One region of the Nocardia huaxiensis genome, then DNA from elsewhere that is predicted to be linked to it. Evidence: predicted binding sites of a transcription regulator. Region 1 holds the regulator's gene; the other holds the start of a gene.
What was found. Region 1 encodes HspR, which represses chaperone genes until heat shock. Its sites were predicted from a motif close to ANNTGAGTNNNNNNNACTCANNT; they were not measured.
Positions count from the first base shown of each region.

Region 2: the regulator HspR is predicted to act here: its motif matches at 3,938-3,960, upstream of lon (endopeptidase La).

Region 1 is NZ_CP059399.1:8,269,611-8,284,193, reverse strand. It holds gene H0264_RS37960 (RNA polymerase sigma factor) at 1-281, shown strand, start outside; gene H0264_RS37955 (endonuclease) at 342-986, shown strand; gene H0264_RS37945 (DUF1707 SHOCT-like domain-containing protein) at 1,026-2,135, shown strand; gene H0264_RS37940 (DUF1707 SHOCT-like domain-containing protein) at 2,145-2,930, shown strand; gene dnaK (molecular chaperone DnaK) at 3,219-5,057, shown strand; gene grpE (nucleotide exchange factor GrpE) at 5,054-5,692, shown strand; gene dnaJ (molecular chaperone DnaJ) at 5,717-6,889, shown strand; gene H0264_RS37920 (heat shock protein transcriptional repressor HspR) at 6,890-7,282, shown strand; gene H0264_RS37915 (hypothetical protein) at 7,375-7,791, opposite strand; gene H0264_RS37910 (hypothetical protein) at 7,797-8,219, opposite strand; gene H0264_RS37905 (hypothetical protein) at 8,256-8,786, opposite strand; gene H0264_RS37895 (globin domain-containing protein) at 9,767-10,939, shown strand; gene H0264_RS37890 (FAD-binding oxidoreductase) at 10,949-11,734, opposite strand; gene H0264_RS37885 (FAD-binding oxidoreductase) at 11,780-12,937, opposite strand; gene H0264_RS37880 (NADP-dependent oxidoreductase) at 13,090-14,064, opposite strand; gene clpB (ATP-dependent chaperone ClpB) at 14,271-14,583, shown strand, end outside.
Region 2 is NZ_CP059399.1:207,473-222,055, reverse strand. It holds gene H0264_RS01005 (TIGR03084 family metal-binding protein) at 1-150, opposite strand, end outside; gene H0264_RS01000 (DUF445 domain-containing protein) at 254-1,609, opposite strand; gene H0264_RS00995 (metallophosphoesterase) at 1,737-2,798, shown strand; gene H0264_RS00990 (zinc-binding dehydrogenase) at 2,817-3,824, opposite strand; gene lon (endopeptidase La) at 4,038-6,422, shown strand; gene H0264_RS00980 (endonuclease/exonuclease/phosphatase family protein) at 6,681-7,382, shown strand; gene H0264_RS00975 (oxidoreductase) at 7,379-8,371, opposite strand; gene H0264_RS00970 (enoyl-CoA hydratase/isomerase family protein) at 8,501-9,283, opposite strand; gene H0264_RS00965 (DNA polymerase IV) at 9,280-10,368, opposite strand; gene H0264_RS00960 (DUF1707 SHOCT-like domain-containing protein) at 10,433-11,017, opposite strand; gene H0264_RS00955 (class I SAM-dependent methyltransferase) at 11,146-12,096, opposite strand; gene H0264_RS00950 (hypothetical protein) at 12,166-12,684, opposite strand; gene H0264_RS00945 (TetR/AcrR family transcriptional regulator) at 12,681-13,238, opposite strand; gene H0264_RS00940 (ABC transporter ATP-binding protein) at 13,341-14,583, opposite strand, start outside.

The DNA of each region.
Region 1 (14,583 bases):
CCAAGACCTGCGGGCTGGCCGATCCGGAAGCCTTCTGCAAATGTTCGCGCCGCGTCGACAAGGCCCTCCAACTCGGTCGCGTCGATCCCCGCCGACCCGCCTTCGCCGCCCACCCGGTGACCCCCGGCGGCCGCAGCGTCGAAGCGGCGGAGCAGCAGATGGTGCGGCTGCACGACGCGGCGGCGGTGATCGGCGCGCACCCGGATTACGCGGCGCCGCAAGCCCGGATGGACGCCATCGCCGGCATCCTCGGCTCCGGCCGTTTCCCGCTGCTCGACTGAATCCGGGTGTGAGAAGCGCCGTACCGGGTACGCGCACAGTGGCCGAAGGGCAGGTGCCACATGACAAGACAGGATGTCGTCCACGCGCTACTCGCACGCGCCGGAACCAGTTACGCGGAGGAGGCCGGCATCCGCCTGGCCGACAAACCCGCACCCCTGTTCCAGCTGCTGATGCTCGCTCAACTATTGAGCACCCGCATCTCCGCCGACCTCGCGGTGGCGGCCACGAGAGAGCTCGTCACCTCCGGGTACAACACCGCGCAACGCATCGCGGACGCCGACTGGCAGGAACTCGTCGACGCCCTCGGCCGCGCCCGCTACCGCCGCTACGACGAATCCACCGCCACCCGCCTCGGCGCGAACGCGGCCATGATCCTCGACTACTACCAGGGTGACCTGCGCAAACTCGCCGCCGAAGCCAACCGCGAATCCAGCCGGGTAGCCGACCTACTCCAGCAGTTCCACGGCATCGGCCCGATCGGCGCGGACATCTTCCTGCGCGAAGTCCAGGACACCTGGACCTGGATCCGCCCCCACTTCGACGAACGCGCCCGGCGCGGCGCCGAACAACTCGACCTCCCCACCGACCCCGCCGGCCTCGCCCGCCTCAACCCCGACGGCCACGACGCCGACCTGGCCGCAGCCCTGGTCCGAGTCACCCTCGACCACGACTTGGCCGAGGAGATCCTGACCGCTGCCCGGTGAACCGGACCGGAATGCCGGACCGGCGCTTACGATCTTTCCGTGGTTTCGAAGTCGCCCGGATCGGCGGGGTTTTCGGGCGCGGCCGGACGGGTGCGGGCGCGGGATATCGATCGGGTGAATACTCGGGCGCGGCTCGACGCGGCCTATGCGGAAGGGCAGCTCGGGAACGCGGAGTATCACCAGCGGTCGGAGCGGGCCGGGAAGGCCGAGACGCTGGGGGAACTGCATCGGCTGGTGGCCGATTTGCAGGAGTCGCCGGGGACCGCGGATCTGGGGCTGCCGCAGGCGGAATCGAAGCGGACGCGCGGGAGCCGGGCGGAGTATCCGGGGGAGGTCCGGGCGCGGGACAGGGATCGGGCGGCCACGTGTGCGGTGCTGGACGCGGCGCGCGGGGACGGGCAGCTGTCGGCGGACGATCATCGGGCGCTCACCGAACTCGCCGGGGCGGCCAAGACTTTGGGTGAGCTGGCCGATCTCACCGCGGATCTGCAACGGCCCGCCGATGCGCCCGGCGCGCCCAGGCCACCGCAGCCGCACCGCAGGCATTGGTTCGCGGGCGCGGTCGCCGTGGTCGCGACGATGGCGGCGGTCGGGGGCTTCCTCTCGGTGGACCGGACGGCTCCGGCGTCGGAGGTGCGGCCCGCCGTGGACCTGGGCGTGATCGAACCCCGCGTGGTGGCCACGCCGAATCTGCTCACGGCGGAAGGGTTCACGCATTTCCGCGACGTGTATCGCGCCAAGTTCGGTGACGCGCAGGTCGATGAGCTCTCGCTGTTCCCCGACTACGGCTCGTTGACGCGGATGGTGCCGGGGCAGCCCAACCGGCAGGTCGACTACCAGTACCGCGGCGGATTCGATCGCGGCAGCAAGGAACCGGTCACCCGTAAGACCGATACGCCGGTCTTCGATCTGGCCGCGGTGGACGCGGCCGCGCTGGGGCGGCTGCTCGCGGACGCGCCCGCCACGGTGAAGGTGCCGGGCGGCACGGTGAGCCACCTCATCTTCGACCTCGAGACCGCCTCGCCCACGCGAGGCGGCGGCACCGTCTCGATCGTGCGCATCTACGTAAGCAATACCGCCGAGGAGCGCGGCTACCTCGAGGTGAGCCCGGCGGGCGCGGTCCTGCGGATCTCGGAATTCCAGGGTTAGGGCAGGGCGATGACCGAGTTCCGGCGACGAATCGACAATCGGCACAGCGGTATTCGCGTCCGCGACACCGACCGTGTGGACGCCTGCGCCCTGCTCGACGCGGCCCGCGACGAAGGTGAGCTGACCGCGGCCGAGCACGCCCAGCGCACCGCGGCGGCCATGCGCGCGAGCACCTTCGGCGATCTGGACAAGCTGTTGGGCGACCTGCAGATTCCCCGCAATCTCGCGGACGCGCCCGTGGTGCGGCCGGATCGGCGCGCGCCGTCGCGGCGCTGGCAGGCCGCGGCGGCCGTCGTTCTGGTGGCGGCGCTGCTGGGAGCGCTCGGCGGGTGTGTCGGCCGGGTCGCGGATCCCGGTGTGGCGCTGCCCGATCCGACCACCGGTCCCGGGCTGGCGGCCTTCATCGAGGCGTATCGGGCCCACTTCGGCGACACCATGGTCGACGAGGTCTCCCTCTATCCCGGCTATGTGCTGGTGGAGCGGGCGGCGGGCACCCAGAGTGAACGACTTCGCTACGACCGCAAGGGTTTCGGGTCCTACAGCACGTCCTCGCGCGCGAGCGATGTGGTGCCGATCGATCTGGCCACCCTCGATGTTCCGGCGCTGGCCCGGCTGCTGGCGGGGGCCCCGGAGACGGTCGGCGCGCCCGGCGCCGGGCTCAGTCACGTGATCATCGAGCACGAGCAGGGCGAGGACGCGGTCGTGCGCATCTACGCCGACACCTCGGCCAATGGCGGCTTCCTGGAGGTCAGCACGACCGGCGAGCCGCTGGCGGTCCATCCGGTCCAGCGCTGAGCCGACACCTCCTCGCCCGCTGATCAGGCTCGCCGGGCGGGGAGGAGAATGGCCGCACAGCCCTCCCGAAAGTTTTTCCCGGATTCCGGAATAGATCTCCGACCTGGCTAGTTGGTCCAGTCAGTGCAAGGTTGAGTGGAAGCGACTCAAGTTCGAGTTGCACTCGGAGCGAACCGGGTGCAGGATTGAGCCGACCACGCTCAGTGTTGCTGGGGACCGTGCTCCATGCAGTGTCAGGGGCGCAGGGTCCTGACACATCAGCAGGTAAGTCAACTAGGAGGATTCACCATGGCTCGTGCGGTCGGTATCGACCTCGGGACCACGAACTCGGTTATCGCCGTTCTCGAAGGCGGAGAGCCGGTCGTCGTCGCCAACTCGGAAGGATCGCGCACCACCCCGTCCGTCGTCGCGTTCGCGAAGAACGGAGAGGTGCTCGTCGGTCAGCCGGCGAAGAACCAGGCCGTCACCAACGTCGACCGCACCATCAAGTCGGTCAAGCGGCACATGGGTGAGGACTGGAACGTCGAGATCGACGGCAAGAAGTACACCCCGCAGGAGATCTCCGCGCGCACGCTCATGAAGCTGAAGCGCGACGCCGAGGCGTACCTCGGTGAGGAGATCACCGACGCGGTCATCACCGTCCCCGCCTACTTCGAGGACGCGCAGCGCCAGGCCACCAAGGAGGCCGGGCAGATCGCGGGCCTGAACGTGCTCCGCATCGTCAACGAGCCCACCGCGGCCGCGCTGGCGTACGGCCTCGACAAGGGCGACAAAGAGCAGACCATCCTCGTCTTCGACCTCGGCGGCGGCACCTTCGACGTGTCCCTGCTGGAGATCGGCGAGGGCGTCGTCGAGGTCCGCGCGACCTCCGGTGACAACCACCTCGGTGGCGACGACTGGGACGAGCGCGTCGTGTCCTGGCTGGTCGACAAGTTCAAGGCGTCCTCGGGCATCGACCTGACCAAGGACAAGATGGCCATGCAGCGCCTGCGTGAGGCCGCGGAGAAGGCCAAGATCGAACTGTCGTCCTCGCAGTCGACCTCGATCAACCTGCCCTACATCACCGTGGACGCGGACAAGAACCCGCTGTTCCTCGACGAGCAGCTGACCCGCGCCGAGTTCCAGAAGATCACCTCCGATCTGCTGGACCGCACCCGCAAGCCGTTCCAGTCGGTCATCAAGGACGCCGGCATCTCCGTCGGCGAGATCGACCACGTTGTGCTGGTTGGTGGTTCGACCCGTATGCCCGCCGTCTCCGAGCTGGTCAAGGAACTGACCGGCGGCCGCGAGCCGAACAAGGGCGTGAACCCGGACGAGGTCGTCGCCGTCGGCGCCGCCCTGCAGGCCGGTGTGCTCAAGGGTGAGGTCAAGGACGTCCTGCTGCTCGATGTCACCCCGCTGTCGCTGGGCATCGAGACCAAGGGCGGCGTGATGACCAAGCTCATCGAGCGCAACACCACCATCCCGACCAAGCGGTCGGAGACCTTCACCACGGCCGACGACAACCAGCCGTCCGTGCAGATCCAGGTCTACCAGGGTGAGCGCGAGATCGCCTCGCACAACAAGCTGCTCGGCTCCTTCGAGCTGACCGGCATCCCGCCGGCCCCGCGCGGCGTGCCGCAGATCGAGGTCACCTTCGACATCGACGCCAACGGCATCGTCCACGTCACCGCCAAGGACAAGGGCACCGGCAAGGAGAACACGATCAAGATCCAGGACGGCTCCGGCCTGTCCAAGGAGGAGATCGACCGGATGATCAAGGACGCCGAGGCGCACGCCTCGGAGGACAAGACCCGCCGGGAAGAGGCCGAGACCCGCAACCAGGCCGAGTCGCTGGTGCACCAGACCGAGAAGTTCATCAAGGACAACGAGGACAAGGTCCCGGCCGACATCAAGTCGAAGGTCGAGGCGGCCATCGCCGAGGCCAACGAGGCGCTCAAGGGCACCGACATCGCGGCCATCAAGGCCGCGGTGGAGAAGCTCGCCACCGAGTCGCAGGCGCTGGGCCAGGCCATCTACGACGCGTCGGCCGCCGAGGGCGCGCAGTCCGCGAATGGTTCGGGCGCACCGGATTCCGATGACACCGTCGTCGACGCCGAGGTTGTCGAGGAGCCTGAGAAGAAGTGACGAACCAGAACCCGGAACAGGAACCGGTCATCGATCCGGCTGCGTTCGAGGGGCGCTTCGAGCCCACGGGTGAGGTTTTCGAGGCCGCGGCGGAGGACTCCGCCGCGGCCCTCGGGCCTGATGGAGCTCCCGACAGCGCGGACGCCATCGCCGACACGATCACGGCCGAACTGGCCGAGCGCACCGCCGATCTGCAGCGCCTGACCGCCGAATACGCCAACTACCGGCGGCGCGTCGAACGGGACCGCAAGGCCACCATCGACACCGCCAAGGCGCAGGTCGTCAGCGAACTGCTGCCCGTGCTCGACGATCTCGACCGCGCCCGCCTGCACGGCGACCTCGACTCCGGACCCCTCAAGGGCGTCGCGGACAAGCTGGTCACCGCGCTGCAGAAGCAGGGCCTGGAGGAATTCGGCAGCGAGGGTGAGGCTTTCGACCCCACGCTGCACGAGGCCGTGCAGCACGAAGGCTCCGGGCACAACCCGGTGCTGGGCATGGTGATGCGCAAGGGCTACCGCTTCGGCGATCGCGTCCTGCGCCACGCGCTGGTCGGCGTCACCGACGGGGTAGCGGATTCGATTGCGGGGCAATCGGATTCTTCGAACGCTGGCCCGGATGCCAGTAACAACGGATAACACCGCGAGAGGAGGAGATGCCCGGTGAACCGGGAGTGGCTCGAGAAGGACTTCTACAAGGAGCTGGGTATTTCCTCCAGCGCGACGCAGGACGAGGTCAAGAAGGCATACCGCAAACTGGCCCGCGACCTGCATCCGGACAAGAACCCGGGTGACACCAAGGCCGAGGAGCGGTTCAAGGCGGTCAGCGAAGCGCATTCGGTGCTCTCGGATCCCGAGAAGCGCAAGGAATACGACGAAGCGCGCCGGCTCTTCGCCAGTGGCGGTTTCGGTCGCGGCGGGTTCTCGCCCGGCGGCGGCTACGGTCAGACCGGCGGTTTCACCCAGGACTTCAACCTGGGCGACATCTTCGGCGGCGGCACCGCCAATGCCGCCGACGGCGGCCTCGGCGACCTGCTCGGCGGCCTGTTCAACCGGGGCGGCGCCCGGGCCTCGTCGCGACCGCGGCGCGGCAGCGACGTGGAGACCGAGACGACCCTCGGCTTCCGCGAAGCCGCTCAGGGCGTGACGGTTCCGCTGCGCATGACCAGCCCGGCCGCCTGCACCACCTGCCACGGCAGCGGTGCGAAACCCGGCACCTCGCCGCGAGTCTGCCCGCACTGCAATGGATCCGGCGTGGTCAGCCGGAACCAGGGCGCGTTCGGATTCAGCGAACCCTGCGACGACTGCCGGGGCACCGGATCGATCATCGACGATCCGTGCCCGGACTGCCGGGGCTCCGGCATCCAGAACCGCACCCGCACCATCACCGTGCGCATTCCCCCGGGAGTACGTGACGGGCAACGGATCCGGCTCGCCGGACAGGGTGAGGCGGGGCTGCGCGGCGCACCGCCCGGTGACCTGTACGTCACCGTGCACGTCAGCCAGGACAAGGTCTTCGGCCGCAACGGCGACGACCTCACCCTGGTGCTGCCGGTCAGCTACAGCGAACTGGTTTTGGGCACAACGGTTTCCGTCCCCACCCTGGACGGCCGCGTCGGCGTCAAGGTGCCCCCGGGTACCGCCGACGGCCGCACCCTGCGGGTGCGCGGACGCGGTGTCGCCAAGCGCGACGGCGGCGCCGGTGACCTGCTGGTCACGGTCAAGGTCGCGGTTCCGCAGAAGCTGGACGACAATGCTTCCGAAGCGCTGCGGCGCTACGCCGAAGCGGAGAAGACCAGTGGCTTCGATCCACGCGCTGGATGGGCAGGTGCGTAAATGAGTTCCGATCCCAAGAAGGCCGAGGCGCAATACTTCCTGATCTCGGTGGCCGCACAGCTGGCGGGCATGCACGCCCAGACGCTGCGCACCTACGACCGCCTGGGCCTGGTATCGCCCCAACGCACGTCCGGCGGCGGCCGGCGCTACTCCGACCGGGACGTGGAGCTGCTCCGCGAGGTGCAGCGCCTGTCCCAGGACGAGGGCGTCAACCTCGCCGGCATCAAACGGATCATCGAACTCACCAACCAGGTCGAGGAACTCCAGCAGCGAGTCGCCGAACTGGCGTCCGAGGTGGACCGCCTCCGCGCGGGCTACCGCCCGGATCTCACTCCACCCCAACGCAGTACGGCCCTCGTGGTCTGGCAACCCCGCAACCGCCGACAGCAGTAACCGTGCCCCACCCGGTGTGAACCGGACAGGCACCAGGAAGGCAGCGACCCGAATCCGGGCCGCTGCCTTTGTCGTTCATCGATCTCCAGGCTTCAGCTGCACGTCGATCCGGTACTCAATGCCTCGACGACCAGCACGCTCGTATCCGCTCGGACCTGAACCGGTCCCTTGGCCGTCCAGGCGTAGTACAGCGCGGTGATGCGGTGGACGCCCGAAAAGGCCGGGGTCCAATCGAATCGTGCGTTTCCCTCGGCATCGGTCACGCTGCTGCCCAAGAAGTTCTCGTCCTCCAGGAATCGCAATTCCAGGGGCAACGGCAGGTACGGCTCCGTGGCCTTCGCGGTCACCGTGGTCGTACATCCGCGACCCACCGCGCTGACCGACCCGAGGCCCGGCACCGACACGGTCAATGACGTGTCCGCGTGGGCAGCGGCGGCCAGTGTTCCGCCGGCCGTCATGCAGATCATCAGCGCGGCCGCCGACGCAGGCAGGCGTCGAAGGGCGTTCATCCGGATCAACTCCCCGTCGGCAGGCAGACGGACCCGAGGTTGAGGCCCTGGGACACGGTAACTTCGTCGTGCGTCGGCGGGAAGGGCAGACCGATGGGGAGGTACGGCTGGAATTGTGTGCTGATCACATAGCGGGCCGCACTGCGTGGCGTCCAGTCGATCCGGGCGTTTCCGGATGAGTCGATCTCGGAATCGCCGGAGACCTCGGTGCTGCCGGTCGACTCGACCCAGATGGTGAAATGCACGGTGCCCCTACCGATCTGGCTACCGTAACCGGACGCGGTGAGGGTGGAGGCGCATCCGACCACAGGTCTGGAGCTCGACAGGCCGGACCCGGAGACGCTGACGTCGGCGGCGGCGGTGGGGGCCAGAGCTGCGAGGGTTGCGCCGGCGAAGACGGCGGCGATCACGTTGCGCGGACGGAACATGCTTTGCTCCTGGTGTTTCGGGGTGGATCGAGTGGGTCAGTTGTCGCGGCAGACGGCGACGACATCGGTGCGGATCGGATTCACGTAGTAGCTGGAGGACAGGGTGGCCTGTATCGCGATGCAGCTGAAGCTCGGCAGGTCGGCGGCGGCATCCACGGCGACGACCCCACCCCAGCCGGCGACCTGCGCGGGGAAGGTAGTCACACCCTGGGCGGGCATGTTCGGGGTCGGCGGTTCGACCATCCAGCAGACATTCGTCGCATCGCACGTCTTCCATTTCTTGGAATCTGTTCTCGCCCAAGAGATTTCGACATTCTCGGCGGGCGGTCCTTGATCGGCGACCCGGCGATACTCGGCATTGAACCCCGTCCACCAGCCGATGAACTGGTTGAGGTGCAGGCACAGTTGGTCGCCACCCGCGGTGACCTGCTCGCAATTCCATTCATCGGGGGCCGGTTTCGCGCCCGCCGGGCCCGAGAACATGACGGTGGCGAGCAGACCCGCCGCGGCGGCCGCCGAAATTCGTATACGGGTGCGGTTCCGGTCGCGCTTGCGTAAGGCATCCATGGGGGCTCCTGTGATCGGTTGTCATGCAGCAGAATCAGGGCTGCCGCGCGGGGACGGGAGAGTAGCGGGCTACTCGAGAATCGGATTCAGGATTCGGCAGTGCGGAGGGGGCGGGCAATGACGACAGCTCACTGAGTGAGCCGAGTGCGGTGGCCGACCGCCCCCACTCTCAGGGTCGGCTGCGCCGCTCCGAGACGTGGGGATGCCTGCATCCCGGCGGCGGTGAGCCCTCTATGCCTGTGGCTCGGACCCTGCGGTCCTAATCTGAATATCTGTGTGATTCACGGGGATTCAGGGGGCGCACCTGGCCCGCGAAATTGTGCCGCAGACACGGTATTCGCTCGTCGATCGGCGGCGGCTGGGTGAGTCGCTGGTTCGCGCGCACGACCTGGGTCGCATGCATGAGAACGAGCAATCGGTGCTCGGGATGAGCACTGCGGCCGCGGTGATCCGGAATGGGGCCGGTGAGGTGACGGCCTTGTTGGCCGTTGCGTGCCACAGCGATCGGGCTGTTCGCCGGTTGGATGCTGCGGTCGCGCGGGCGGCCGAGCAATTGGAAGTCGAATTGCGGCGGCGGGAATCGCGAATTGAGGTCGGTCGGTAGGTTTGGTAAATACGGACCGCCCGGTTGGTGAAATACTTCAGTTGGGTGATTTGTCCGTATGCTGGAGGGGATTTGGGAGCGGGCGGGGTTGCGGTGGGATCGCTACTTTGTTGAGTCTTGCAAAACGAATGCCGCACAACAGATGGCTGAAAACCCGTGTTGGGCGGCGTGTTCCAGGTGAACAGTTGGTTTTCGGTCGGATTTGCCTGGCTTTGGCTGGTTTTAGAGGAATTTAGTGCGTGTTGTTGAAACGAGCCGTTCCGTAGCTGGCTAACCTCGCCTACACTTGCTGAGCAACGGCTGCTGTCGAGTGTCCCGCAGCACTGCACTCGACGGCCCTGCCTGTGTTCGAGTGCGAAATGGGGTTGTGACACAAATGGATTCGCGGACCGTCGCATTGATAAGAACGACGTTCAAGGCGGTTGCTGCGGAGGACGGTGGCCCCGAGAAACTCGCCCGCTCGTTCTACGCCATCCTCTTCACGGAATATCCACAGGTTCGCGATTTCTTTCCGGCCGCGCTCGACGCGCAACGCGATCGGCTGGTGAAGGCCATCGCCTATGTGGTGGACCGGCTGGAGGAACCCGACAAGCTGCTGCCGTTCCTCGCCCAGCTCGGGCGCGACCATCGCAAGTACGGAGTGGTCGCGGAACACTATGCGGCCGTGGGGAAATCGTTGAAGTCCGCCTTGCAGGCGTATGCCGGCACCGAACTGTGGACCGACGAAGTGGACCGGGCCTGGGACGAAGGCATCGGCGTCATCTCCGACACCATGATCGGCGCTGCCGACAAGGAATCCACGCCGCCCGTGTGGACCGGTACCGTCATCGAACACCGTGAGGTGCTACGCAACCTCGCCGTGGTGCGGCTGAAACTGGACCAGCCCATTCAATACGCTGCGGGGCAATACATGTCGGTGCAGATCCCGGCCCGGCCGCGCATGTGGCGCTACCTTTCCCCGGCCATCCCCGCCAACTCCACCGGCGAGATCGAATTCCACATTCGCGGCGTCACCGGCGGCTGGGTGTCGCCCGCCATGGTCGGGCATACCCGCGTCGGCGAACAATGGCTCATCGGGTCGCCGCTCGGCGGCCTCGGCGTCCCCCGCAATACCCGCCGCAAACTCCTCATGATCGGCTGCGGCACCGGAATCGCCCCGCTGCGAGCGCAATTGATGGCCATGACGCAGCGCCGCTCCAATCCGAAGGTGGATCTGTTCGTCGGCGGCCACTACCCGTGCGATCTCTACGACCTCGAAGTGCTGAGCCAGCTCGCCCAGGCCAACAAGTGGCTCACCGTCCACCCGGTCACCGAATCCAATGAAAACCCCTGGTGGCACTTCGAAGACCCGTCCGAATCGCCGAAGGACTACACCAGCCTCCAGCCCCGCCAGGTCGGTCAGATCGGCAAAGTTGTTGCGGCAGCAGGCTCCTGGACCGACCGCGACGTGCAGATCGTCGGCGCCCCCTCCATGGTGCAGACCACCAAGTTCCGCCTCATGGCGGCGGGCACGCCCACCAAGAACATCCGCCACGACCCGCTCTTCTGAGCAGGCCGGCTAAAAGCCTTCGTAACGAATGGATTCCGGCGGAGTGCCGGTCGCCACGAGGTTCTCGACGGTTCTCTGCACCGGAGCGGACGCACCGCAGACCAGGATCTGATGGTGGTCGAGCGGGCCGAACCGATGCGGGATATCCGCGATGGAGCCGTGCAGCATTTCCTCGGGATGGAACCCGATGTCGACGCGGCAGGACTCGTACCACATGTCGGTGCGGTCCGGATCCTCCTCGTCCTCGACCACGGGAATCACCGTGAGCCACGGTAGTTCGCCGGTCAGCAGGTACAGCATGTCGGAGGCGTACAGGTCGCGCGGGTAGCGCGCGCCCACGAACAGATGCGTGGCGGGCGGCTCGGGCCGCCGGGCCAGATCCAGCAGCAGGGAACGCATGGGGGCCAGGCCGACCCCGTCGGCGATCAGCACCACATCCGTGGCGTCCTCGTCGATCGCGAGCCAGCCGGCGGGGGAGGTGATGCGCCATTCGTCGCCGGGACGGGTGTCGGCGACCAGGGAGCCGCTGCACCAGCCGCCGGGGATCGTGCGAATGTGGAACTCCAGCTTGCCGTCGAGAGACGGCGGCAGGGCGGAGTACAGGCGGCGAATCATGGTGGGGTGCTGCGGAGTTCGCACCTCCACCGACTGCCCGGGGGCGAAGGGGACGAACTCGCCGATGAGGCGCACCACCGTGGTGTCCTCGCGGAGGCGGTGCGCGCCGACCACGGTGGCGGTCCATTCCGTCGACTCGCCCAGGGCGAGCGCGCCGGTGTCATCGGGGCCGATCGTCACCGCAAACTCCTTCGAAGAACCTGTGCTGCAACAACTTCCGGTCGATCACACCGGATCGGACTGGATGGCCGACTCCGGCGTTCCCACCGCGAGCAGGGCCTGCCGGGTGTCGGCGATCATGCGCGCTGAACCGGCGATCTGAATCTGCCGGTCCGCCCACGCGCCGAAACTGGCCACCACCGCGCCCAGGTTACCGATCAACCGCCGATGCATGCCGAACGGCGTTTCGGCGGGCGGATACGGATGCCACCACGGATTGGATTCGTTCTCGCACACCGGCACCACGGTCAGCCACGGATTGGATTGCGAGAGCTGCCACATGTTCTCGACATCGTAGAGATCGCACGGGTAGCGCCCGCCCATGAACAGATGCACCCGCGGATTGATGCCGCGCCGCCCCATCTCGATGAGCTGCGCGCGAATCGGCGCGATACCGGTGCCGGAGCTGATCATGAGCACATCGCGGCGGCTGCGCAGATCCACGTGCAGGCCACCCAGCGGCGCCGCGATCATCCAGCGGTCGCCCACCTGGGTCTCGTTCACGATGGCCGGGCTCACCCAGCCGGTGCGCACCTTGCGCACATGGAATTCGATCTCGCCGTACGGGTTCGTGGGAATCGCGGGCGACAGGTAGCGCCACATCTTGGGCCGCTGCGGAATCGCCACCGGCACATACTGTCCCGCCTGATACGGGATCGGCGTATCCGACTGCAACCGCACGATCGCCAGATCGTCCACCACCCGCCGGTGCCCCACCACGGTCGCTTCCCAGAACGGTTGCGACTTATCGGAATTCGCGCCGATGGCCATGGAGGCCGAGATCAGGATGGTGATGTCGCGCCAGCCGAACTCCAGCGCCCGATTCCAGTGCACACCGTTGTAGCTGCGGAACGCGGCCAGCAGGGCGCGCCCGGCCATGTCGTAGTGCGCCGCCTCCACCCCGTACTTGCGGTGGTCACGCGCCAGCTGCTCCAGGAAGCGTTGCGCACGGTCCCAGTCCTCCAGATTGTCCAGGACGAACTGGATGGCTGTGACCAGCCGTTTGGGCTGCATGTCCATGGCGGACGGGAACAATTCCCGCAGGGCCGGGATCTCTGCGAATAGATGACCGTAGAACGCGCTGATCAGTCGTTCGGGCCCGTGCGGGGCCTCGACGACTGTCCGGAAGTTTGCGCGGACCAGCGCTGCCGAACGCGCATCCACGACGTCGAGCATTCCTTTCGACTCAACAGGCACCGGAGGTGCTGCTACCTGGGACTCGCCTGGTTGCCGGCGATCCTCCGGGTCAAGTATCCCTGAAAAAACGGTGGTCGCACGGATATAGCCGAGGCGGATCGATTTCCGTAACTCCGGGTTCAGATGACCAGCACTGTTTTGCCGCGCGCGCCCCGGGCGCCGAGCGCGGCCGCGGCGGCGTCCAACGGCGGGGTGGCATCCAGCGGAACGACCAGGTCACCATTGCCGACCCGGCGCAGCAGTTCCCGCAATTCCTTTGCGCCGCCGGAGGATACGAAGTTGCCGCCGGTGATGCCACGGGTTTGCAGGTCGGCGTCGAAGGCCGAGCCGACGGTGCTGAACGCAGCGCCGCCATCGCGGACGAGGCTCAGATTCTCGGCGAAACCCGGGGGCGGGGAGACCAGATCGAAGAGGACGTCGATGCTCGAGCGGGTCATGCGCACCGAATCGGCGATCGACAGCTGGGTGTCCTCCTGCCGGGTGGGGGAGTCGGTGACCGGGACGCGGCCGTAGTTCACCACCTCGGTCGCGCCCAGCCGGATCATGCGATCGGTGTCGTCGGGCCGGGCGGAGGCGATCACGTCGGCCCCGGTCAGCGCGGCGAGCTGCACCAGATAGGAGCCGACCCCGCCGGCCGCGCCGACCACCAGCGCGGTCTGTCCCCGGCTCAGCCCGGAGGCGTTGATCAGATCCAGGGCCGTGATCCCGGCCGTGGGCAGGGCCGCCGCCTGAATGGCGGTGACCTCGTCGGGCACCTTGGCCAGCGCGCTGTCCGGCGGCACCACGATGTATTCGGCGAAGGTGCCGTGCCCCAGCGGCGGCACCAGGAACTTGCCCACCACGCGCTCGCCGATCTCGAATCCGTCCACGCCCGCGCCGATCTGCGAGATGGTGCCCGCGCCGTCGAGGCCGGGGATGAACGGGAAGTCCGACGGGAAGGCGTCTTTCAGCGCGCCGTCGATGACCTTCTGGTCGTACGGGTTCACTCCGGCCGCCTCCAGGGCGATGCGGAGCTGTCCGGGTCCGGCCTCCGGGGTGGGCATCTCGGCGGATTCGGGCTTGCCGCCGAACTCTCGTACCACGATCGCGCGCATGGGCTGCTCCATTCGTCGGGTGTCCCTACGAGCTGTGTGATGCATCAACGAACGATCCCGGTCATCGTATGCGCGCGGCCGGGTGCGCGTAATTTGGACGGTGACTTTGTGCCTCTGGTCGAATCATCGGAAACTCGTCAGACTTGAGCGGAACAGACTCAACTCTTGTCGCGTTGGACTGAGCAACGACTAGTAGGAAGGTGCATGTGGACTCGTTCAATCCCACCACCAAGACCCAGGCGGCCCTGACCGCCGCCCTGCAAGCGGCCTCCGCCGCGGGCAATCCGGAGATCCGTCCGGCGCACTTGCTGGTGGCGTTGCTGGATCAGACCGACGGCATCGCCGCCCCTCTCCTGAAGGCCGTCGCAGTGGATCCGGCAACGGTTCGACGCGAGGCCCAGGACATCGTCGACCGGCTGCCGCGCGCGTCCGGCGCGTCGTCCACCCCGCAGCTCGGGCGCGAGGCCCTCGCCGCGGTCACCGCCGCGCAACGACTGGCCACCGAACTCGGCGACGAAT
Region 2 (14,583 bases), 280 kb from region 1:
CCAGTAGAGGTGCCCGATCTGATGGGCGATGGTCCATCCGGCCGCCGGGGTATCGGTCTGCCAGGCAGCCGGTTCCAGGTCGGCGACCAGCCGATCCAGCTCGTCGCCTTCGGCGGTCAGGTCGGCGAACAGTGCCTCGAGATCGGCCATTGGGCCAGCATTTCAGCCGCCCCAGAAAAATGCAAGCACGCGTGCTTGTATTTTCTGACGGGCAGGGGGCTCGGGGGTTTACCCCCGCTCCCCTTCTTTTCGGCTACCAGCCGAAGAGAACCAGGTGTACTCCGCCGACGACCAGGCCGAGCAGGGCTCCGTGCAGGTAGAGCAGCCAGGCGTCCTGTTCCACCGACGCGTAGAACATCTCCATGAACTCGCCCGGAGTCAGCTGCTGCAGCTTGCGCGCCGCGAACTCCTCGATCTTCTTGGCCTGTTCGGCCGCGAAGACCTCGTCCTCCACGAGGCTGGGCACCAGGTTCACCGCCGCGCCCGCCGCGCCGACCTTCAGATTGTCGAACTGCCGCTTGCCGAACGCGGCCCGCGCCATGGTGTGGGTGGGTCCGAGCTGCCGGTGGATCTCGTCGGCGATGAGCTTCTCCAGCATGAGCCGGGTCTTGTCGCCGTTCGGCCCCTCGAGCAGTTCGCGCGCCAGATTGGGCAGCGTCAGCACCTGATAGGCCAGGATGGTCGCGAGGTCGGCGGCGGCCTGCGGCTGCCGCTTGGCCAGCAGCGCCTGCTTCCACAGGTACTTGTAGCGCGGCTGCGGATCGCCGGGCTCGAAGACCACCTTCACGGCGATCATGTTCACGATGACGCCGATGGCGGCCGCCGCGGCCAGGATGACCAGCCAGCCCGGAATCCAGCCGATGATCGGAATGCTGTGGTGCACTTCCATGTACAGCGCCAGCAGCACGCCGAACGGTGCGCCCAGCAGGCCGACGCGGATCATGAACCGCAGTTCCGGCGCGGCGATGGTGGTGGTCAGATCCTTGAGGATCTCGGGGTTCTCGCGCAGGTAGCGGATGACGAAGCTCTTGATGTCGATGAGCTGGTCGACATTGTCACCGAGCTGTTCGAAGGAGCGGCGCGCGAGGTTCGGCAGTTCGCGTTCCACGCGCTGGTAGAGCACGTTCTTCACGGCCTTCGGAGCGACGGCCCACAGTTCGGGGTTCTCCCGCTTCATGATTCCGTCGACGATGGGCTCGACCTGTTTGCGCCCGATGGCGGCGATGTAGTCGGCGATGCCGTCCAGGTCGAGTTCGTGGATGAAGTCCTTGGGGCTGCCGATCCGCATGAGCGCCTTGTCCACGCAGATGCTGGCCATCTTCTCGGCGCGCGCGGGGATGAAGCCCTGGAAGCCGAACTGCCTGCCGTCCTCGGAGAAGATGGGCAGCACCTGCACGCGGCGCGGCAGGTACGGGTAGAGGATCTCGAGTCCCGGGATCCGGATGCCGCGAAAGTAGACCGGCCAGAACAACATCAGCACGCCGGTCCAGTTGGTGAGCAGGCCGGCGATGGCGCTGAAGACGGGGAAGCTGATGAGATCGACGACGAGTTTGGGCTGTCCGGTGAGTTGTTCCCAGTCCAGGAACATTCCCGACGCCACTGTCGTCATAGCTGGTCCCCCTATGGCCGAGCCGATGGTGAGAAATAATGCTCCCTAATGTCTCATATCGTGCAGGGTTTCACTCGACCGGCAATACTGGTCAACCGACCAACATGGAAGGGCTAGGGAGATCTCGATGACCGTCGACCGCCGTGGTTTTCTCGCAGGTGCGGCAGCCGCCGCAGGTGTCACCACCCTGGCCGCCGCCGGCCCCGCCTGGGCCGCACCCGTCCCCGCGGTGGCCGACGGCGTCCCCAAGTTCCCCTTCCCGACCGGCACGGACCTGCGCATCCTGGTCACCGGCGACGCCGGCACCGGAGCCCGCCCACAGTGGGCGGTGGCCGACGCGGCCCGCGCCCTCCATGCGCGCCAACCCTTCTCGCTGGCGCTGGGCCTCGGCGACAATGTCTACGAATCCGGCCCCTGGGCCGATGACGACGCCCAGTTCAAGGCCAAGTTCGAGGACCCCAACAACGGCCTCGACATCCCCTGGATCATGGTGCAGGGCAATCACGACAACAGCTCGATCCTGCCCGGCGACGGCGGCTGGCTGCTGCGCGGCGACCACGAGGTCGCCTATCACGCCCGCTCGGCCCGCTGGTGGATGCCGTCGCGCTACTACTCGGTCCGCATCCCGCACGAGCAGCCCATCGTCGAGTTCTTCATCCTCGACCTGAACCCGATCGCCGCCTACCTGCCCCCGCTGTTCAACGAATACTGGTCCGCCGGTGGCACTTTCATGACCGAGCAGGCCGCCTGGCTGGATCGCGCCCTGGCCGAGTCCCCCGCCAAGTGGAAGATCGCCCTCACCCACCACCCCTACCTGAGCAACGGCTCGCACGGCAATGCCGGTGAATACGACGGGGTGCCGATCGATCTCGTCAACGGCAGCGAGGTCAAGAAGTTCTTCGAGGCGCACGTCCTGGGCCGCTGCCAGTTCCTGCTCTCCGGCCATGACCACAATCTGCAGGTGCTCGAGCCCACCACGGACTGCAAGGGCACCCGCCAGATCATCTCCGGTGCCGCTGCGAAAACCAGCAGCGGCCACCCCGACCGCAACCCGGCGCTGTTCCAGACCTTCACCGACCTCGGCTTCATGGTCCTGGACCTGAACCCGTCATCGGCCGACCTGGGGGTCTACACGGTGGACCCGTCGAACCCCCAGCCCGTCAACGTCTTCCAGCGTCGCCTGGCCTGATTCCGTTGCGCTGGTTGCTCAAGGCTTGAGCACGATCCGAATCGGATTGCCCTCCTTGGCATCCAGCGCATGCACGGCCTTCGCGGCATCGGCGAGCGGCATGACCGCGCTCACCGACCGCGAGAAGTCCACCCGGTGCAGCCCCTGCAACTTCACCAGCTGCGTCACATGCTCCGGCTGCGACCCGTAATGCCCGCGCAACTGCTGCTGGAAGAAGCTGAATGCCGTCCCGCCGGTAATGGTGATCGGTTTGTCCGTGAGCCCGACCAGCACCAGCCGCCCCTGCGGCGCAAGACAAACCACCGCCTGCTCCCGCACGGCCGCCACACCCGCGAAGTCGAACGCGGCCGCCAGCCCGGTCCCCGTGGCCGCGAACACCTTCCGCCGCAGATCCGGATCAGCGGGATCGAACGCGAAGTCCGCCCCGAACTCCAGCGCCCGCTCCCGAGCCGCGGGCAGTGGATCCACCGCGATGATCGGCGCGGCCCCCACCATCCGCAACAACTGCACCCCATGCGCCCCCAGCCCGCCGACACCCCAAACCCCCACCGGTTCACCGGGTTTCACCTCGGCGGTGGCGGTGATCGCGGCCCACGGCGTGGAAACGGCATCCGGAATGAAGCAGGCCTGCTCGAACGGCAGATCATCCGGAATCGGCACCAGCGTGTCGACGCGGGCGAGCGTGTACTCCGCCCACCCGCCGTCGTAATCCACACCCCGCGTGTAGACCGCCGCCCCGCGAACCTCCCCCGCCTGCAACAGCACCCGATCGCCCACCTTGGCCGCGGTCACCCCCGGCCCGAGGGCGTGCACCGTGCCCGCCACCTCATGCCCCAGCGTGACCACGTCGCCCTTCAGGAACAGCGGCGAAAGCATCCCGTCGATGAGGTGCACATCCGACAGGCAGACCCCCGCGGCCTCCACCTTGATCAGTACCTGATCCGCCCCCGGCTCGGGCACCGGCACCTCGTCCAATTCCAGTCGTCGTTCTTTTCCGAGGTGCAGTCGCGCAGCGAGCATGATCATCGACTCCTAGTGGTGTACGGCACAGCCCAATCCCGCGCCATCGTATGACATCGGGCTGTGACCTGGGGAGTTTCGCTGGCGGCGAACGGGCGGAACAAGAGCGGCAAGGGGTGGGTTGAGTGGACATAGCTCAACCTTGGAAGGGGTCGAAGAGTGACTACATCTCAGAACCTGCCGGTCCTGTTCCTGACCGATCCGATCGTGCTCCCGGGCATGGTGGTGCCGGTCGAGCTGGACGAGTCCGCGCAGGCCGCAATCGATGCCGCGCGTGCCGGGAAGGTCAACCAGGTGTTGGTCGCGCCTCGGCTCGACGAGGGGTACGCCACCTACGGCGTCGTCGCCACCATCGAACAGGTGGGTCGGATGCGCGGGGGTGCGCCGGCGGCCGTGTTGAAGGCCGAGGAGCGCGCGAAGATCGGGCACGGGGTGACCGGGCCGGGCGCCGCGCTGTGGGTGGAGGCGGAGGCCGTCGAGGTCCCCGCCGCCGACGGCAAGACCAAAGAGCTTGCGGCGGAATACAAGAAGCTGGTCGTGGCCGTGTTGCAGCGGCGGGAGGCGTGGCAGGTCATCGACGCGGTGAACCAGCTGCAGGATCCTTCCGCGCTGGCCGATGCGGCCGGGTGGGCTTCCTACCTGAGCAATGCCGAGAAGCGGGAGCTGCTCGAAACCGTCGATACCGCAACGCGTTTGAGCAAGCTGATCGAGTGGACCAAGCAACACATCGCCGAGACGGAGATCTCGGAGAAGATCAGTGAGGATGTGCGCGAGGGCGTCGAGAAGACGCAGCGGGAGTTCCTGCTGCGGCAGCAGTTGAACGCGATCCGCAAGGAGCTGGGTGAGGACGAGCCCGACGGGGCCGAGGACTACCGCGCCCGGGTCGAGAACGCCGAGCTGCCGGACGATATCCGGGAGGCGGCGCTGCGCGAGGTCGGGCGGCTGGAGCGGTCCAGCGATCAGAGCCCGGAGTCGGGCTGGATCCGCACCTGGCTGGATACCGTCCTGGAACTGCCGTGGACGGTGAAAACCGAGGACAGCACCGATGTTTCGGCCGCGCGCGCCGTGCTGGACGCCGACCACCACGGGCTGGACGAGGTGAAGGACCGCATGGTCGAGTACCTGGCGGTGCGGGCCCGGCGGGCCGCGCGCAACCTGGAGGTCGTGGGCGGTCGCGGCTCCGGCGCGGTGCTGGTGCTGGTGGGTCCGCCCGGTGTGGGCAAGACCTCGCTGGGTGAGTCCGTGGCTCGTGCGCTGGGCCGCAAGTTCGTGCGGGTCGCCCTGGGTGGCGTGCGCGACGAGGCGGAGATCCGCGGGCACCGGCGCACCTACGTCGGCGCCCTGCCGGGTCGGATCGTGCGCGCCATGAAGGAGGCGGGTTCGATGAATCCCGTTGTCCTGCTGGACGAGATCGACAAGGTCGGCTCCGACTTCCGGGGTGATCCGGCGGCGGCGCTGCTCGAGGTGCTGGACCCCGCGCAGAACCACACCTTCCGCGACCACTACCTGGACCTGGACCTGGATCTGTCGGACGTGCTGTTCATCGCGACCGCGAACGTCATGGAGACGATTCCCGGCCCGCTGCTGGACCGCATGGAGCTGATCACGGTCGACGGCTACACCGAGGCCGACAAGGTGGCCATCGCCCGCGACTTCCTGGTCCCGCGCCAGCTGGAGCGCAATGCCCTGACGGCGGAGGAGGTTTCGGTCACCGACGCCGCCCTGCGCGAGATCGCCGCCAACTACACCCGGGAAGCCGGCGTGCGGCAGATGGAGCGCCTGGTCGCCAAGGCCCTGCGCAAGGCAGCCACCAAACTGTCCGAGCAGGCCGACCTGGCCGACGCCGAAAGCCGCGTCATAGCAGGTGAATTCGTGCCGCAGCCCGAATCCCTGGGCTACGACGAGGATCTCGGCTACGACGAGGTCGCGCGCACCGGTTCCCTGGTCATCGACCTGCCGGACCTGAAGGAGTACCTGGGCCGCCCCCGCTTCACCCCGGATTCGGTGGAACGCACCGCGGTCCCCGGTGTCGCAACGGGTTTGGCGGTGACCGGCGCGGGCGGCGACGTCCTCTACATCGAGGCCAATGCCGCCGAGGGCGACCGCTCCCTGACCCTCACCGGTCAGCTGGGCGACGTCATGAAGGAGTCCGCGCAGATCGCCCTGACCTACGTCCGCTCCCACCTGGAGGAGATCGGCATCGAGCCGAAGGTGCTGGATCGCAATATCCACATCCACTTCCCGGCAGGCGCGGTCCCGAAGGACGGCCCGTCGGCCGGCGTCACCATGGTCACGGCCCTGGTGTCCCTGGCCCTGGGCCGCCAGGTCCGCTCCGATGTCGGCATGACCGGCGAGGTCACCCTCAACGGCCGTGTCCTCCCCATCGGCGGGGTCAAGCAAAAGCTCCTGGCAGCCCAGCGAGCCGGCCTGAAGACCGTCTTCATCCCGGCCCGCAACGAGCCCGACCTGGACGAGGTCCCCACCGAAGTCCTGGCCGCCCTGGACGTCCGCCCCGTCGCCGACGTGGCAGAAATCCTGGCCTACGCCATCGAACCGGTCGCCGAACCGGCCTACTCCGGCCCGGCCCTCAGCGCCACCGCATAACCCAACCCGAGAAGCCGTGCACGCTCCCCGAGCATGCACGGCTTCCGCATAGGAGGGTGCTGCAGCAGAATGTATTCCGTGAACTGGTGGCGCGAGTACAAGTCGCGGCGGGAAACCGCCTACCTGCTCAGCACTCCTGCAAACACTCGCCACCTGCTCGAGTCGATCGCACAGTCAGAACGTTCGCTACCGTCGGGCGAACATGTTTCACATGAAACGAAACCTGCAGAGGCTGAGGGCATCTCGTAGAGTCGGCCTGTGATTGCAGTTGCCACCTGGAATGTCCTCCACCGCGTCCATGCCGACAACTACGCCGGTGACACTGTCGAGCGGTGGCCACGCGAGGCGGATCGGATCGCGTCCGTCGCTGCAGCAATTGCTCAGCTTCCGGAGCGGGTGATTGCGCTGCAGGAGGTCAGCGGCGATCAGGTGGAGAGTCTTCGTGAGGCGCTGCCGGACCGGACGGTTCATGTGCTGCGCTATCCGCGTGTTCCGACGCCACGACGCCTGCCTGATCCGCTCCGGGACCGTTCGGAGAATCTCGTGATCGTCAGCGATGGGTCGAGCAAGGTGGTGGCGGCCGAGAATTTCGCCAATGATCGCGGGAATGGGCTTCTCGCTGTGGAATTCGAGGATCTACTGGTTGTTGCGACGCATGTGAGCGGTGATGAGCGGCGGGAGAGCCAGTTCGTGCGGCTCGCCGAGGTGGTAGCGGATCGGCGGGCAGTGCTGCTCGGGGACTTCAATGTCGATCGGGGCACCGTGGCGGCGGCGCTCGGCGGGGACTTCGAGGTTGCCGAGTTTCCTGCCGATTCGATTCCGACCAGGCCGCGCACCTCCGGGACGAAGTCGCAGTTCATCGACCATGTGGCGGGGCGCGGAGTTACGGTGCGGGACTTGGTGGTCGAGGATGTGGCCGGGGTGTCCGACCACAATCTCGTGCGGGCGGTGGTGGGCTAGAACTCGCCTGCCACGCCGAGGACGGTGCGGCCGGAGTGGGTGCCTTCGAGGATGGAGCGCAGTACCGATTCGGCTTCGGTGATGGGGGCGTAGTTCTCCAGGAGGGAGAGGTGCTGGGGTTTCAGGTCCTTGGCGAGGCGGGCCCACAGGTCGCGGCGTTTGGCGATGGGGAAGTGGGCGGAGTCGATGCCGAGCAGGGAGACGCCGCGCAGGATGAAGGGCATGACCGTGGTGGGGACGGACGGGCCGCCGGTGAGGCCCGAGACCGCCACCGCGCCACCGTAGTTGGTGGTGGAGAGGATGTGGGCGAGGGATTCGCCGCCCACGCTGTCGACGGCGGCGGCCCACTGGGATTTGCCGAGGGGGCGGAGTTTCTCGCCCTCGGCGGGGAGGCGGCCGATGACCGTTTTCGCGCCGAGGGTTTCGAGGAGTTCGGTGGCGCCGATCTTGCCGGTGGAGGCGATCACCTCGAAGCCGAGGCCCGCCAGGATGTCGACCGCCACCGTGCCCACGCCGCCGGTGGCGCCGGTGACCAGGACCGGGCCGTCGGAGGTGGTGAGGCCGTGGTCGAGCAGCGCCTGCACGCTCATGGCGGCGGTGAAGCCGGCGGTGCCGAGGGCGGCCGCTTCACGCGGGGTGAGGCCGTCGAGTTTCACCACCCATTCGCCCGGAACCTTGGCGTATTCGGTGAATCCGCCGTGGTGGGCGACGCCGATGTCGTAGCCGTGCGCGACCACCAGATCGCCGGGCGCGAAATCGGGGTCCTCGGATTCGACGACTTCGCCGGTGAGATCGATGCCGGGGATGATCGGGTACGCGCGCACCACGCCGCCGCGCGGGGTGATGGCGAGCCCGTCCTTGTAGTTGGCGCTCGAATACTGCACCCTGATCGTCACATTGCCGGGGCCGAGGAAGTCGTCGCCGACCGTCTCGCGCACGAGCGTGATCCCGCTGTCTGTTTCGTGTGCCACCATCGCCTGGAACTCCATGGACCGAGCATAGGTGCCGATGCGCTGGTCACGATGTTCTTCGGCCACGAATCCCCGGCAGCACCGCCTGCCCGCGGCCCCGGTGGACGTCGGTATTCCCGAATCCCTGACGGGCTGAAAACCCTTGCCTCAGGCGAACTTCGGGGCCCGCTTGGCAACGAAGGCGGCGATGCCCTCCTGGCCGTCGGCGGACCGCGCGCAGCTGGTGATGAACTGGGCTTCGGTGTTCAGCTGCTCTTCGAGGGTGTGCTGTGAAGACACCAGCAGCAGCTTCTTCACGTGCGCGTTGGACAGCTTCGGCCCGGCGGCGAACTGCTGGGCCAGGGTCTCGACGGTGGTGGTGAGCTCGTCGTCGGCGACCACCTGGTGCAGCAGGCCCCAGTCGAGGGCGTCGGCGGCGGTCAGCACGCGGTTGGTGAGCATGAGGTCCTGTGTCTTGCGCAGCCCGATGAGCCGCGGCAGGTAGTAGGACGCGCCGCCGTCGGGGTTCAGCCCGACCTTGGTGTAGGCCATGGTGAACGAGGCGGATTCGGCGGCGACCACCAGGTCACCGGCGACCGCGAGGCTGAGTCCCGCACCGGCCGCGGTGCCGTTCACGCCGACGATGAGCAGCGCGTCCATTCGCGCGAACGAGGAGACGGCGTGGTGCAGCGTGGCGGCCAGCTTCTCGATGAACTCGCCGGTGTCGGGGCTGTCGGCCATGGCGCGCACATCGCCGCCGGCGGAGAAGAACCGTCCGGCGCCGGTCAGCACGACCACCTTGATCGCCGGATCTTCCGAGCAGTACGCGGCGGCCCGTGCCAGCTCGTCGGCGAGCGCCTGGTCGATGCCATTGGCGGCCTTGGGCCGGTTGAGGGTGATGCGGGCAATGGGCCCGTTGTGCTCGAACAGGATGTTCTCGTAGTCGCTCATCCGCGGCTGCCTTCCGTCGCAATGTCTGGCCCCAGCATGACAAATTCGACTCGCACCCCGAGCAGCCGGATGGGCCGATCCAGCTCGAAGGCGTGCAGCACAGTGAGCGCGGTCTGCACGATCTCGTCGACATCGGTGCAGGCCCTGGGCAGTTTCTTCTGTTTGGTGCGGGTGAAGAAGGTCTTGGTGCGCACGGTGACTCCGACGCGTCCGATGGCGCGTCCTTCGGCGAAGGTCTCCTCCGCCGCCTGGGTGGCCAATCGCGTGACCGCGTCGTCGATGTCGGCGATCTCGGTCAGGTCGGCGGGAAACGTCTCGGATCGACTGCGCCCCACCGGTTCTCGCGGCGCCGAGATATCGGTGTCACCCCCGCCGTGCCCGAGCACCCAGAAGTACGGCCCGGTATTGGGCCCGAATTCGGCTGCGAGCATGTCCCGGTCGGCGGCGGCGAGTTCGCCGACGGTTTCGATTCCCAAGGCGCTCAACCGTTTCGCGATACGCGCACCCACGCCCCAGAGCGCGGTGGTGGGCCGATGGTTCATGAGCTCGGCCCAGTTGTCCGAGGTCAGCCGGAAGGTTCCGGTTCCGGGGTTCGCCTGATCGCCGGTCTTGCCGACCGCCTTCGCGAACCCGGTGGCGAGTTTGGCGCGAGTCTTGTTGTCCCCGATGCCGACCGCGCAGGTGAGATCCAATTCCGCTATGGCACTTCGGATTTCCTGAGCCAGGCGTTCGGGATCATCGGTGTCGACCGCCAGGAAGGCTTCGTCGAATCCGAGCACCTCCACACGCCCGGGGAAGGTCCGCAGCAGCTCCATGATCTCCTCGGACGCCTCGGCGTAGGTGGTCAGGTCCTGCGGCAGGAACACCCCGTCCGGGCAGACCCGCGCCGCCGTGCGCAGCGGCATTCCGGCGCGTACGCCGTAGGCCCGCGCCGGATACGACGCGCAGGACACCACCTTGCGGGGTTCGGCGGGATCGCCGTTCCCGCCCACGATGACCGGTTGCCCGCGCAGCTCCGGATGCCGCCGGAATTCCACCGCGGCCTGGAATTGGTCGAGGTCGACGTGCAGGAGCCAACGCCTCACCCCTCCGTCATACCGCATGGTCTGGATGAAATGCCGGAATTCGGGGTGGTCGAACCGGAACGACTCAGCGGGTGTGCGATCGCTTCAGCCACGCCCACGGCGACCGGTAGCGGTACCGGGCCTTGACCGCGCCGGAGTTCACCTTGCCCTCGACCCGCAGTATCGGCGCGCCCGGAAAGTGCGGCAGTTTCACGCGATTCACCACGCTGCCACTGCCGCACTGCACCCGATCGAGGTCGACGCGCCATCCGCGCGGCACGATCAGCACGACCGCTCCGGAACCGATCTCGACCTTCACGGTGATTTGCCGGCGTGCGCAGTAGGCATTGTTGAAGTCGATGTGGATGGTGCCGGAACCGCACTCGGCGGTGAGCCGATCCGGCACCTCCCACTGTCCGTCCACCCGCTTGGTGCCGCTGCCCACGCGCAGGTCCAGCGTCTCGGCATTGTGATCCGGCAGATCCGCTGTGACAGCGGACAATTCGGCGTTGGTGCGGGCCGCGTAGACCGCACCGAGGCGCCGGTCCAGTTCCATGAGGTCCAGTCGTCCCTCGCCGACCGCGTGCTGTAGTCGCCGCGCCGTGAGCGTCCGTTCGAGGTCGTCGATGCGCACCGCAGCCGTCGACCGCTTCTCGTTGGACTGGGACACCAGAGCTCCTCCCCTGAAAACAACCAGGCAATCAACCTCAGGATTGCCACGGGGAGTTGAATTATGTCTGACTGCAGGATATTTCGGACGTCCGGACTCTAACGGTACGGTCACGGTTGGACATTCGTTCAGTGACGTCCCAGGTAGACGGTGGTCGCGCCCAGCAGGTAAACATCTTCGCGCGCACCGATATACGCGTCGGAGGACGGATCGAGCAGCGTACCGACGGCCGTACGATCGTCCGCATCCAACCGCTCGGCGGTCCGCTCCAGAAGCCAGACGAGCCATGCGGTCACCGAGGCGCGCACCTCCGGCGACACCGGGGCGGGATGGTCGGTGACCACGCTGAAGGAGGTCACCTCGGAGAGCCCGGCCTTGGTCAGCGCCACATTCCAGCCGTAGGGCATGCGCACCGAACCGTCGATCTCGGCGCGCATCTGCGCGAAGCCCGCATCGCGGGCGGCCAGCAGGCGATCCTGCAGGCCGGGTGCGCCGACACCGAGATCCCAAGGCAGGCAACGGGTCTGCAGCCCGCCCTCGGCGAGGGCCAGCCAGCCGCCGGGCCGCACCAGGCGGGCCAGGCGCGAGGTGCCGGCCTGCTGGTCGGGCAGGTGATGCACCATGCGGGAGGCCCAGACCAGATCGGTCAGCGGCACCACGTCGAAGATCTCGTCGGAGGCGGCGTCGACGCGGACGGTGTCGACCTTCACTCGATCGTCGCCGTTCAGGGCTGTCAGCACCGCCTCGCGCGCGGCTTCGAGGAGTTCCGGGACCGCGTCGGCGATGACGAGCCGGCCGCCGCCGCGCCGCGCGAGTTCGAGGGCGAAGGCGACGCTCTGGCCGCCCGCGCCCGCGCCGATATCGAGGACGGTGGGCTGATCGTTCTCAGGGGTGAGCAGTCCGACCAGTCGCTCCGCGATCTGCGCCTGGGTGGCGGCCTCGATGGAGTCGTCCTGGCGCAGCCGCTCGAGCATGGTGGACCAGTCGATGTTGTCGTGGGTGTGCCCATGCCCATGCCCGTGGCTGTGACCGTTGCCGTGCTGGTGACCGTGCGAATGTCCGTGCGAGTGCGTTCCCATGGGAACGACGCTAGCTCGGCCCACCGAGACGTCGGCAAGTTCTTTTGCCGATTCGGCAAACGTGTCGGCTCACTCGGGCTGGAGATGGGCGAGCAGCAGCTTGATGAGCAGCACCGGTGTCACCCAGACCAGGGCCGCGGGCAGTCCGATCGGAGCCAGCATGGCGAGCGTCACCCACGCGAAGGCCACCGGTTTGCGCAGCCGCACCGGCGCGGCCAGCACCGCGACCGCTCCGCCGAGCGCCAGGGCGTACACGAATCCCGCTGCGGCCCAGCCGAATCCCGGCACCACGAGGGCGAGCAGGAACGGCTGCACATGAATCGCGACGAACCCCAGGTGATGCCACCGCGTGCGCCCCGGCCGATGGAAATGCCGTTTCGCCGCCGACGTCGAATTCACCACGGCCCCACCACACAGATCGAAGGCCACAAGCGCGATCACCGCGACGGCGAGTCCGGGCAGCTCCGCGTCGAGGGCGAGCAGCACGGCACCGATGGCTCCCGCCGCGGCGGTGAGGTAGCAGGCGAGACTCTCCCCCGTGGTCGCGCCGGGCGCGATGAGCCGTTCGTTGAGGGTCAGGGTGGTCATGTTCGCTCCCGCAGTCCGTCGATGCAGATGTCCAGAATCGGTTGTGCCAGTTCGCCTACCGGGACCTCGGGATCGACCAGCCATTGCAGCAGCACGCCCTCGATGACGCCGACGATCACGGTGGCGTGTGCTTCGCCCAGATCGGGCCGGATCTCGCGCAGCAACCCGGTGATGAGTACGCGATGCTCCTGATAGACCTCGCGCATGTAGTCGGTGGCCCACAGGTCCAGCAGGATCCGGGCGTGGTCCGGAGTCGTGGCCAGTGCGCCGAGCACTTCGCGCACCAGCGTGGCGAAGCGGTCCAGCGGCGGTGCGTCGCTCTCCAGGATCCGGCGCACGATGGCCTGCGAATCTCCGCTGTACTGCTCGAATGCCGCGGCCAGCAAGGCATCTCGGCTGTCGAAGTACAGGTAGACGCTGCCCTTGGCGATGCCGGCTTCGGTGGCGACATCGTCTATTCGGGAGGCGGCGAAGCCTTTTCGGGCGAAGACCCGCACGGCCGCAGCCAGGATCTCCTGTCGCCGTGCGGTCTTGTCGACCCTCTTCGGTGACATGCGCACCTCGCTTATTATGACTGACTGTTCAGTCATAATAAGCCGCGAAAAGAAAGCCGCACAAGAGCGAAAAACCTTGCTCCCGTGCGGCTTCCGGTGATCTCAGGCCGCTGCCGGCGTGCTGTCGTCGGCGAACTGGGTCCGGTACAGCTCCGCGTACCGGCCACCCGCCGCCAGCAGCTGGGTGTGCGTGCCGCGTTCCACCACGGTGCCGTGCTCGAGCACCACGATCTGATCCGCGTTCCGAATCGTCGACAGGCGGTGCGCGATGACCAGCGCGGTCCGGCCGTCGAGCGCCTCGGCCAGCGCCTCCTGCACCGCTGCCTCGGAGGTCGAGTCCAGGGAGGCGGTGGCCTCGTCCAGGATCACCACGCGCGGTTGCTTGAGCAGCAGCCGGGCAATGGTGAGCCGCTGCCGCTCGCCGCCGGAGAGCCGGTAGCCGCGTTCGCCGACCACGGTGTCCAAACCGTCGGGCAGCGCGGAGATCAGCTCGAACAGGCGGGCGCGGCGCAGCGCGTCCCACAGCTCGTCCTCGGTGGCCTCGGGCCGGGCCAGCAGCAGGTTGGCGCGAATGGTGTCGTGGAACAGATGCCCGTCCTGGGTGACCAGGCCGACGGTGTCCTGAATGGAACGCCCGGTCAACTCGCGCACATCGGTGCCGCCGAGCCGCACGGACCCGGAATCCACGTCGTAGAGGCGCGAAACCAGTTGGGCGATGGTGGATTTCCCCGCGCCGGAGGAGCCGACCAGGGCCACCAGCTGCCCGGGTTCGGCGCGCAGCGACACACCGTGCAGCACCTCTTCGCCGCCGCGGGTGTCCAGCGTGGCCACATCCTCCAGCGAGGCGAGCGACACCTTGTCGGCGGACGGGTAGCCGAAGCGCACGTGGTCGAGCTCCACCGCGACCGGACCCTCCGGCACCGGCTTCGCCTCCGGCGCGTCCTCGATGAGCGGCTTCAGATCCAGGATCTCGAAGACCCGCTCGAAGCTCACCATGGCCGACATGACATCCACGCGCGCACTGGCCAGCGCCGTGAGCGGTGAGTACAGCCGGGTCAGCAGCAGTGAAAGCGCCACCACCGCACCGGGATCCAGCTGCCCGCGCAGTGCCATGTAGCCGCCGAGCCCATAGACGAGCGCCAGGGCCAGCGCCGACACCAGCGTGAGCGCGGTGACGAACACGGTCTGCAGCATGGCCGTGCGAACGCCGATATCGCGTACTCGCCCTGCGCGCGTGGCGAATTCGGCGGATTCCTGCTGCGGGCGGCCGAACAGCTTCACCAGGGTGGCGCCGGGCGCGGAGAAACGCTCGGTCATCTGCGTGCTCATGGCCGCGTTCAGACCG